2 regions of the Negativicoccus succinicivorans genome follow, and region 1 is predicted to be linked to the other one. Evidence: riboswitches for the same ligand, from Rfam matches in the RefSeq annotation. Region 1 holds a riboswitch; the other holds the start of a gene.

Region 1 (5,819 bases):
ATCGCGCGGACGATGGCGCGCGCGTTGCGCTTGAATGAAGATTTGACGGAAGCGATCGCCTTGGGGCATGACGTGGGGCACACGCCGTTCGGTCATGTCGGTGAATTTGCGATTCGCGATCTGTTCGGACATTTTCATCATAATGAGCAAAGTCTGCGCGTGTTGGATGTGCTGGAAAAGCACGGCGCCGGTTTGAATTTGACGCAGGCCGTACGTGATGGTATTTTGAATCATACGGGACCAAATTTGCCGCAGACATTAGAAGGGCAGCTGGTTCGTTACAGTGACCGTATTGCCTACTTATGCCACGATTTTGATGATGCGGAGCGGGCGGGTATGCTCACGGCGGACGATTTGCCGCTGGAAGTGCAACGCCGTTTCGGAACGACGCATTCATCCATGATCACGGCGATGGTAAGCGACCTGGTGTATTCATCGTTGGATCGGGACTGTATTATCATGCCGGACGCCACGCAGGCGGTCATGCGCATATTTCGCGAATTCATGTTCGCCAATGTTTATCAGGCGCCGGCGCTGGTGCCGGATCGTAAACGCGGTTACCGCTTGGTACAGGAGCTTTGCCGCTACTATTTGGAAGATCCCGCGCGCTTGCCGGAGGAACATCAGCCGAACGAAATTCCGGTCGCAACGGCGGTGATTGATTATGTAGCCGGCTTGACGGACGAGTATGCGATTCGTTTATATCAAGACACGTTTTTGCCGCGCTATTGGGATGTTAAATAAAAAACCGCCTGCGGGCGGTTTTTATATATGACGAAAACAGGCATTAAAAAAACCGCCCGCAGGCGGTTTTTAGTTTGTCTTAAGGACGTTCCACTTTGCCGGAACGAAGGCACCGAGTGCAGACGTTCTGTCGCGTGGTTTGACCGTTGAGAACAACACGTACACGTTGAATATTCGGTTTCCAGGTTCGTTTCGTTTTCAAATGTGAGTGGCTGACGTTCATACCGGTTTGCGTACCTTTACCACAAACTTCGCAATAATTTGCCATTATCTACACCTCCTTGCAAGTTCCGTTATTAGCAACAGTAGTATTTTATCACAGCTGCATTCAGTTGTAAAGGAAAACCTCAAGTCAGAACGCCGGCACGAGCGCGCCTTTAAATTCTTTGTTAATAAAGTCGCGTACGGGCTCCGATTGGTAGTAAGAAAGCAGTTTCGCATACGCCGCGTTGGTTTTCGCTTCTTTTTGCACGGCCAGCACGCAAGCGTACGGCGATTCTTTCGTTTCCACAAAGCGCGCGTCGGCAACCGGGGAAAGGCCCGCTTCAAGCGCGTAGTTCGTATTAATTGCGGCGGCGTCCACGTCATCTAACGAGCGCGGCACCTGCGCGGCTTCCACTTCAAGAAATTCGAAATGATGCGGATTTTCTTTGACATCAGCGACCGTGACGGTGATATCATTCGTGCCGAGTTGAATCAGACCGGCCGACTGCAGCAGCAAGAGCGCGCGACCGCCGTTGGTCGGATCGTTCGGAATGGCTACTTTCGCGCCGTCGGGAAGGGCGTCGAGCGTTTTGTATTTCGGTGCATAGAGCGCCATCGGTAAGAGTACGGTTTTGCCGATCGAGACTAATTTGTCACCGTTGTTTTTATTGAAATGGTTCAAGTACGGCTGGTGTTGGTACGCGTTGGCATCGATTTCGCCGTTGGCGAGCGCCTGATTCGGTGTGACGAAGTCGGTGAATTCCGCCACTTTAATGACGAATCCGTCACGCGCGGCCACCGTTTTGACTTGCTCTAAAATTTGCGCCTGCGGACCTGCCGTTACGCCGACAACGAGCGGTCGTTCTTGGGTGCCGAGCATAGCGTTTGCCGGCTCTTTTTGGGTGCCGCAACCGGCCAGTACGGCCAAGCTGCAAAGCAGGAAAAATAAGACTGTCCATTGTCGTTTCATATCAATTACCCCATTTCACTATTTCGTTTTCAGAATTATTTTTTATTAACGCGTCGTGCTAAATAATTACCCAGACTTTGAATCAATTGGACAACGATGACCAATATCGCAATCGTTGCGAGCATCACATCGAGACGGAAACGCTGGTAGCCGTAGCGGATTGCGAGATCGCCCAAGCCGCCGCCGCCGATCGCGCCCGCCATCGCGGAGTAGCTGATCAAATTGACGACGACGTTCGTCATGCTGTCGATGATGGTCGGAAGCGCTTCGGGAATTAACACTTTATAGATGATTTGCAACGGGGAAGCGCCCATCGATTGCGCGGCTTCAACCAAGCCGAACGGAACTTCTTTCAGCGCCGTTTCCACCAGGCGCCCCGCAAAGGGAATTGCGGCGAGCGTCAAGGGTACGCACGCGGCGGTCGTGCCGATCGAGGAACCGGCAATAATGCGGGTCAAAGGAATAATCGCGACCATCAAAATAATAAACGGGATCGAACGCAACATATTGACGACGGCGCCGAGCGGTTTATTAATCGCGGCATTTTCCAAAATATGACCTTTATCGGTAACGAGCAGCAAGACCCCGAGAGGAATCCCGAAGAAGGCCGAGAGAAAGGAGGAAACGGCCACCATGTACATTGTTTCCCCTAAACTCTGCCATAAGAGGCTAACGATTTGCGGGGACATAACCGATCACCTCACTTTCAATGGGACACGCGCGCAGCCACGCCAAGGCGGCTTGCATTTGATCCTCACTGCCGCCCAGCGTCACAATCAGTCGACCGAATGAGGTGTCCTGAATGTAATCGATGCTAGCGTAGAGAATGCTGACTTCGAGATCAAACCGACGAATCAATGTCGCCAACAACGGCTCATCGGTAACGTCGCCGATAAAAGATAACCGAACCAGTAAATCGGCATCGGGAATCGGTGTTTGGGAAATATGCAGATAGTTTAAGTTTTCCGGAATCTCATTGCTCAAAATTGAGCCGACAAATTCGCGCGTGGTCGCCGTTTTCGGCGCGGTGAAAAGATCCGCCACGCCGCCCTGTTCGATGATGCGACCGTTTTCAATGACGGCGACGTGGTTACAAATTTCTTTGATGACCTGCATCTCATGCGTGATCAAAACGATGGTCAGGTGCAGGCGACGATTGATATCTTTCAAAAGATCAAGGATTGCTTTGGTAGTCTGCGGATCGAGCGCGCTGGTCGCTTCGTCGCAAAGGAGCACCTTCGGTCGGGAAACTAACGCACGGGCGATGCCGACACGCTGCTTTTGACCGCCGGAAAGTTGGGCGGGATAGTTGTCGCGGCGTTGCGTCAGACCGACGAGTTCTAAAATCGGCTCGATCCGTTCTTTTTGTTCCGCTTTGGAAAGTCCCGCGAGCTCTAACGGAAACGCGATATTTTCATAGACGGTACGATGACTCAGCAGATTGAAATGCTGGAAGATCATGCCGATATGTTTGCGTTCGTTACGTAATTCCTGCTCGCTCATCGCCGTCAGGTTTTTACCGTCGACCCAAACTTCTCCTTCGGTCGGCGTTTCCAGCATGTTGATACAGCGGATCAGCGTCGACTTGCCGGCCCCGGACAGGCCGATGATACCGCAAATTTCGCTTTCGGGGATATGCAGGTCGATATCTTTGATTGCGTGCACCGGTTGCGGACCGGGATATACTTTGCTAATGTGTCGCAAATCTATCATTTTCTCACTCCTTTAACCACTAAAAAACTCTTCACCAAAAGATGAAGAGCCGGTCGACTTCATCTCTCGGGATCACTCCCGCGGAATTGGCACCGTTCTCCGTGTAGAGATGGTTGCCGCGACGTCATTGGGCCGGTCCCTCGGTCACTCTGGATGAAAAGTGGTGTATTTCGTTGTTGATTAACGCTGATTATAGCACTATGAAAGAATGAATGTCAAACAGTAATTTAGAGATGACTCCTTGCGTTTTTTGTATAGGACTGTTTCAAGTAGCGTAAAATGCGACCGTTTCGGGCTTAAAGGGGATTTTAGCCGAGCGCTACATATTGAATAATCTGCTTTTAGGATTGCGCCCAGACTACAATATGTAGTATACTCAAATCTGAAGAGGCGGCTTGTGAGAAAGCCGATACAATATGAGGGAGGCAGCGGTACTATGTTGGAAGTCATCAAGCGCGACGGCGACAAAACTGTTTTTGACAGGTCGAAAATTACGATCGCGATTGAAAAAGCAATGAACAGCTCGAGCGGCGTGTATGAAATCGGTCAGGCGGACAAAATCGCCTGGGAAATCGAACAGGAAGCACGTCAGCAGGAAAAGCCTTTAACGATTTATGAAATCGAAGATAAGGTCTATTATAAACTCATTGAGAACCACAATCCGGCAACGGCTCGTGCGTACGAAAACTATAAAGCGGTACAGGCATTCAAACGTCATGAAAATACAACCGATGAAAGTATTTTCGGTTTATTAAATAAAAGCAATATCGCAGTCTTGGATGAAAACTCCAACAAAGACGCGCAGGTCGTTTCGACGCAGCGCGATTTGATCGCCGGCGAAGTATCGAAAGATATCGCCCGCCGCAAACTGATTCCCGCCGATATCGTGCAGGCGCATGACAGCGGCGCGATTCACTTCCATGACATGGACTATATTATTCAGCCGATGTTCAATTGCTGTCTGATCAATTTGGAAGACATGCTTACCAACGGCACCGTCATTAACGGGAAAAAGATCGATTCACCGAAATCGTTCCAAGTCGCCTGTACGGTAACGACGCAGATTATTGCGCAGGTCGCCAGCGGCCAGTACGGCGGACAGAGCATCAACGGCATTGATCGGATTCTGGCGCCTTTCGTGCGTAAATCGTTCAATAAAATTCTCAAGAGCGTGCTCGAAGAACAGCGCGACATTTATGAAATGGAACCGGATCAGGAGAAAGCGGAAGCGATTGCTTGGAAACGTACCCGTAAAGAAGTAAAAGACGGCATTCAGACGATCCAGTACCAGATCAATACCTTGATGACGACCAACGGCCAGGCGCCGTTCGTTACGTTGTGCATGTATTTCCAACCGGATTACGAATACGCCAAAGAAGCGGCGATGATTACGGAAGAAATTTTGGCGCAGCGTTTAGAAGGCGTCAAAAACGAGCAGAATGTCTACATCACACCGGCATTCCCGAAACTCGTTTACGTGCTCGATGAGCACAATATCGCGCCGGACGCGCCGTACTACTATCTCACGGAACTCGCGGCGAAATGCACCGCGAAGCGCATGTATCCGGACTATATTTCCGCGAAAAAGATGCGCGAAAATTATGAAGGCAATGTTTTTTCGCCGATGGGCTGCCGCTCCTTCCTGCGCCCGTATAAAAACGAAAAAGGCGAATACGTTTGGGACGGCCGTTTCAATCAGGGCGTCGTTTCACTGAACTTGCCGCAAATCGGTATTTTGGCGGAACATTCGGAAGAAAAATTCTTTGAAATTTTGGAAAAACGTCTGCAACTTTGCTACAAAGCATTGATGTTGCGCTATGACTTCTTGAAAGATGTCGTGAGCGACGTGTCGCCGATTCATTGGCAGTATGGCGCGATTGCTCGCCTCAAACCGGGTGAAAAGATTTATCCGTACTTGCAGAATACGTATTCCACGCTTTCCCTCGGCTACATCGGCGTGTATGAAGCGACCAAACTCATCACCGGCGAATCGCATACCGGCGAAAAAGGTCACGCGTTCGCCGCGCGCCTGATGCGCCGTCTGCGTGAAGCGGTCGATACCTGGCAGGAACAGACCGGTTTGGGATTCTCTCTGTACGGCACACCGGCGGAAAGCCTGACCAACCGTTTCTCGTCGATTGACCGCGCGCGTTTCGGCGAAATCGAAGACATTACGGATAAAGGTTAC
Region 2 (5,819 bases), on a different contig from region 1:
GCGTGTTTGGGAACGCGGCGTAGGTATTACGGAAGCGTGCGGAACAGGTTCATGTGCGACATTGGTAGCGGCTGTTGCCAACCAACTGATGAAAAATACAGCGACGTTAATTTTGGACGGCGGACGGCTGCAAATAACTTGGCCGGGTGTTGGGAAACCGGTACAAATGACAGGTCCGGCAGTAGAGGTATTCAGTGGCGAATATAAAAGAATCGGAGAAAACAATGATGAATGTACGATTAATTAATATCGGATTTGGCAATATGGTTTCCGCCAGTCGACTGATGGCAATCATTAGTCCGGAATCAGCTCCGATCAAGCGTATGATCCAAGAAGCCCGCGAAGGGAGTATTCTGGTAGATGCAACGTATGGCCGGAAAACTCGCGCCGTTTTGATTATGGACAGCGGGCAGATTATTCTATCAGCTATCCAGCCGGAAACCATTGCCAACCGGTTACATGAATTCGGCGAAGAATGGGATGAAGAAAAAGAATGAGCGCGGAGTATAAACATGACGAAGGCGTACTTTTAGTGGTCTCAGGTCCTTCCGGTGCAGGTAAGGGCACGATTTGTGATGCACTGCGCCGGCTTCATCCGGAAATTCGTTACTCCATTTCGGTTACCACCCGGCCGCAACGAGTAGGTGAGGTTGACGGGGTCAATTATTTCTTTACTTCTGTCGATAAGTTTAAAAACATGTTGAAACAAGACGCCTTTCTTGAATATGCCGAAGTTTATAACAATTACTACGGCACACCGAGAAAGCAAGTACTTGATTTGGTTCATGAAGGTAAAACGGTCTTGCTTGAGATCGATATTCAAGGCGCGATGCAGGTCAAGAAAAAATATCCCGAAGGGATTTTTATTTACATTGTCCCACCATCTTTACAGGAGCTCTCTCATCGTTTGTATGCTCGGGATACTGATTCCAAAGAAGTGATTCAAATGCGTCTTGCGAAAGTGATTGGCGAACTCGAGTTAGCGCACCAATATGACTACATCGTTGTCAATGATAAATTGGATGAAGCCGTAGATAAAGTTCGCGCCATTATGGTGGCAGAACGTTGTAAACTGTCGCGTAATAAAGAGCAAATCGATACTATTTTTGAAAAGTATATTACCAGGGAGGTTATGTAGTTATGGTATTCCCATCAATTGATGACTTATTGGAGCGTGTAGACAGTAAATATACCTTGGTTTCTATGGTGGCTAAACGAGCACGAGAACTCACCGAAGGAGCGGAGGCATTGGTAGAAGCTGATGAGAAAAAGCCGACAACGATTGCTTTAGAAGAAATTTATTACGGTAAAGTCAAGAAAGCGGCTACCCATCCGGCGGGAAATATACGATAATGGAACGCTTACAAGGGAAAAAAGTAGTTCTTGGCGTAAGCGGCGGTATTGCTGTTTACAAAGCGCTTTTTTTGGTTAGAGAGCTGCGTCGACATGGCGCGGAAGTTCATGTGATTATGACGGAACACGCAACGAAGTTGGTGGCGCCGCTTTCTTTTCGTGAGCTTTCCGGTCAGCCGGTTACGACGACGATGTGGGGAGAAATCACCCATTGGAATGTAGAACACATTGCTCTGGCTAACTTGGCGGATGTTTTCGTCTTGGCTCCGGCGACCGCAAATTTAATTGGCAAAGTAGCCAACGGGATTGCCGATGATATGCTGACGACAACCGTAATGGCAACACCCGCTCCGGTAGTTGTCGTGCCGGCGATGAATACCCGAATGTACGAAAATCCTTTTACGCAAAGCAATTTACAAAAGTTGGCTAGTGCGGGCTATACCGTCATCGAACCGGAATCGGGGGATATGGCCTGCGGTACAAACGGTAAGGGGCGCTTCCCCGCCGTAGAGACAATCGTTGCCACCATTGAAAGAGTGGCGTCGCAAGGTCTGTTGCAAGGTAAAAAAGTGGTTGTCAGCGCCGGTGGGACACGCGAGGCTATTGACCCGGTACGGTATCTCTCCAACCGCTCCAGCGGCAAAATGGGGTATGCGGTAGCCGCTGCTGCAGCTTGCCAGGGAGCCGAAGTGGTCTTGGTCAGTGCGGCAACATCGCTGCCGGAAGTTCCCGGTGTACGTATCGTTCATGTCAATAGCGCGCGGGAAATGAAGGACGCCATTGATGCCGAATTTGATACTGCCGATATTGTCGTCAAAGCGGCAGCTGTTGCAGATTATCGCCCGGCGAAAACTGCATCTCAAAAAATCAAAAAACAGGACGACGATATGCGAATCAAGCTGGTACGCAATCCTGATATTTTATATGAACTGGGCCAACGTAAAAAGCAACAAATTTTGATCGGGTTTGCGGCGGAAACCCAAAATGTTTTGGAATATGCTAAGGGCAAATTGGTCAAGAAAAATTTGGATATGTTGGTGGCCAATAATGTGGCTGCCCCCGGCGCCGGTTTCCAGACGGAGACTAACATCGTAACGTTTGTCTATCGTGACGGCAGTCACGAATCTTTGGATATCATGACTAAAGACCGGGTGGCGGAAGAGATCATCAAACGGGCGGCGAAGTTGGCAAACGCTTGCAAAAAATAGCATAATATCATAAAATAATAATTGTACTCATCCAGAGTGGTGGAGGGATTCGGCCCGTAGAAGCCACAGCAACCGGTTCAATTCGGTGCTACATCCGACAGGCAACTGGAAGATGAGGGAAATCCCTCATGGAGGGATTTTTTTATGCAAAAGGAGCGAATATTTTGGCAGAAAGAGAATTCTTTACTTCAGAATCGGTAACGGAAGGACATCCGGATAAAATTGCCGATCAAATTTCAGACAATATTTTGGACGCGATTTTGGCACAGGACCCGGATGGACGAGTTGCCTGTGAAACAGTAGTCAGCACCGGTTTAGTACACGTTGTTGGTGAAATATCGACATCCTGCTCCATTGATATCAATAAAATTATTCGTGAGACGATTCGACGCATCGGTTATGATCGTGCGAAATACGGATTTGATGCGGATACTTGCGGGGTGTTGGTATCGATTGATGAACAGTCGCAAGATATCGCTATCGGTGTAGACAGCTCGTGGGAAGCAAAAGAAAAAAGTGAAGACATCTTTGACGAAATCGGTGCCGGCGATCAAGGCCTTATGTTCGGCTATGCGGTTCGCGAAACACCTGAATTGATGCCGTTGCCGATCTCGTTAGCACATCGTTTGGCGCGACGGTTGGCGGAAGTTCGCAAGGACGGTATTTTGCCGTATTTGCGTCCGGACGGTAAAACACAAGTAACCGTAGAATATGTGGATGGTAAGCCGGTACATATTGATACAATCGTTATCTCGACACAGCATAGCCCCGAAGTAGAGATAGCAGAATTACGTGACGATATTATCGAGCAGGTCATCAAGCCTATTTTGCCGGATAACTTGTATGACAATAAAACGAAGCTCTATATTAATCCTACAGGGCGCTTTGTCATTGGCGGTCCGCAAGGGGACGCCGGCTTGACCGGTCGTAAAATTATTGTGGATACCTATGGCGGGATGGCTCGCCACGGCGGCGGTGCATTTTCCGGTAAAGATCCGACAAAAGTAGATCGCTCGGCGGCTTATGCAGCACGTCACGTGGCGAAAAATATTGTCGCGTCGGGGATTGCAGATCGATGTGAAATTCAGCTGGCATATGCGATCGGCGTAGCGCACCCGGTGTCAATTTTAGTCAACACCTTTGACACGGGTAAGATCCCTAATGAAAAAATCACGGACCTGGTTCGCACCCATTTTGATTTACGACCGGCAGCAATAATTCGCGATCTTGACTTACAACGACCGATTTATGCACAGACCGCGTCCTACGGGCACTTCGGTAGAACGGATATTGATTTGCCGTGGGAGCGCACCGATAAAGCAGATGAATTGCGTAAAGATGCAGGATTATAAGAAGACGGTATATGCCGTCTTCTTTTCACATAGGAGAGTTTATGACGGTAGCTGAAATTATCATTAACCGACCGACTAAGCATTTACAAAAATGTTTTTCATACCGTATTCCCGCTCATTTGGAATATATCACTCCCGGTTGGCGAGTGATTGTTCCATGGGGAACCGGTCACGAAGAGGGGATCGTTTGGAAGACTCGGTCGGAAACTTTTGAGGATACAACGCGCGAGTTGAAAAGTATTTTTGAGGCAATAGGAGATAATGCCTGGTTTACATCGGAAATGCTGGCACTTGCTGAATGGTTGGCAATGTACTATGCGTGTCCATTGATTGAAGCATTGCGTTTATTTTTAGTGGATAAAAAGACGATTAAAGGCCAAACGCGCTATAGCTTAACGGTATCAGGACAAAAAAAAATAGCACCTGAGAATATTCCTACAAACCATCAAAAACTTCTGAAGAATTATTTTCCCAATATGCTGGAGGCACTTGCCAATGGCTGGATTAAAGGTGAACTAAAACAGCTGAGTGATTCGCGATTCGCGAGTGAAATCGTTTGGGATGCAGCCATTGAACCCACACAATCACAACTTATGCGTACGCCTCGTCAGCAGGAGCTGGTTCTCTTTTTAACAGAGCATCCGGAGCAAACATCAGCAGAGTTAAATGCTGCGGGATTTTCTGCCGCGTTACGTAAATCTGCGCTAAGCAATGGTTATGTAAGCACTCACGAAAAGTGCAGCGACCATACCGGTATCCCGGATCATTTACCTCCACTTACCTCGGCACAGAAGCAAGCGTGGGCATCCATTCTGTCAGCCTTAAATGAACAGCGTAATGAAACGTTTTTGCTACATGGAGTCACTGCCAGCGGCAAAACGGAAATATACTTGCGCGCTGCCGCTAACGCCGTAGAGAAAGGCAAGAACGTATTGATTTTGACGCCGGAAATTTCGCTAACGGATCAAGTGGTGCGTCGCTTTACGGCACGCTTCGGAGCGGAAAAAATTTTTTGTCAGCACAGCGGTCTGACGGAGCTGGAGCGCTTTAATAACTGGCGGCGTGTGCGCGCGGGCCGGGGAAATATTGTAATCGGACCACGTTCCGCCGTATTCATGCCGGCAGAAGACATCGGCCTTATTGTTATCGATGAAGAATACGATGCCAGCTACAAACAAAGTGAGCAGACACGGTATCATGCCAGACGTGTGGCGGAGTGGCGTGCACGTTGGCATCATTGTCCGCTCGTTTTAGGCGCGGCAACACCCTCGATGGAAAGTTATTATCGCGCTGAAAATGGCGAAATCACTACACTACTGCTCCCGGAACGTATCGGCGGTGTATCCTTACCGAAAATGCATATTGTCGATATGCGCAGCGAGCTGGAGGCGGGGAATCGTTCCATTCTTTCACGGGAATTGTATCAGACGATGCAGACGATGCTTTCGCAAGGACGTCAAATTATTTTGCTTTTAAACCGACGCGGCTATGCTACCCATGTTTCCTGTCGAACATGCGGTTATGTTTTAACCTGTCCTCATTGCGACTTGCCTTATACCTATCATTTACCGACTCATACTTTACAATGCCATCGTTGCGGCGGCGCACGGGAGATGCCCGCAAGCTGCCCAAATTGTGGCAGTAAAGCGATTAAATATTTTGGACTCGGCACGCAACGCGCGCAAAAAGTGGTAGCGGAAGCATTTCCCCGGGCGAAAGTTCTGCGTTTGGATACGGATAATGCAGGGAATGCAAGGCGGCGCGCAGAAATTTTAGATACCTTTGCACAAGGGAAAGCCGATATTTTATTGGGAACGCAGCTGGTGGCGAAAGGCCATGATATTCCTAATGTCGGCTGTGTCGGAATTTTAAGCATCGATGCATTATTAAATCGCCCGCAATATAA

Evidence for each region. A riboswitch is a leader RNA that binds a small molecule or an ion and turns the genes downstream of it on or off. The one in region 1 is predicted to bind S-adenosylmethionine.
Region 2: linked by a shared signal. The riboswitch ahead of metK (methionine adenosyltransferase) and the one ahead of KIB08_RS05545 (methionine ABC transporter ATP-binding protein) in region 1 are both predicted to bind S-adenosylmethionine.

Annotation. Positions count from the first base shown of each region.
Region 1 covers NZ_JAHAJN010000009.1:15,259-21,077, forward strand. Annotated here, with positions in the region: gene KIB08_RS05525 (deoxyguanosinetriphosphate triphosphohydrolase) at 1-744, shown strand, start outside; gene rpmB (50S ribosomal protein L28) at 824-1,012, opposite strand; gene KIB08_RS05535 (MetQ/NlpA family ABC transporter substrate-binding protein) at 1,097-1,918, opposite strand; gene KIB08_RS05540 (methionine ABC transporter permease) at 1,954-2,607, opposite strand; gene KIB08_RS05545 (methionine ABC transporter ATP-binding protein) at 2,588-3,631, opposite strand; SAM riboswitch class I at 3,688-3,791, opposite strand; gene nrdD (anaerobic ribonucleoside-triphosphate reductase) at 4,068-5,819, shown strand, end outside.
Region 2 covers NZ_JAHAJN010000001.1:161,486-167,304, reverse strand. Annotated here, with positions in the region: gene dapF (diaminopimelate epimerase) at 1-247, shown strand, start outside; gene remA (extracellular matrix/biofilm regulator RemA) at 228-497, shown strand; gene gmk (guanylate kinase) at 494-1,138, shown strand; gene rpoZ (DNA-directed RNA polymerase subunit omega) at 1,141-1,353, shown strand; gene coaBC (bifunctional phosphopantothenoylcysteine decarboxylase/phosphopantothenate--cysteine ligase CoaBC) at 1,353-2,561, shown strand; SAM riboswitch class I at 2,586-2,680, shown strand; gene metK (methionine adenosyltransferase) at 2,726-3,913, shown strand; gene priA (replication restart helicase PriA) at 3,955-5,819, shown strand, end outside.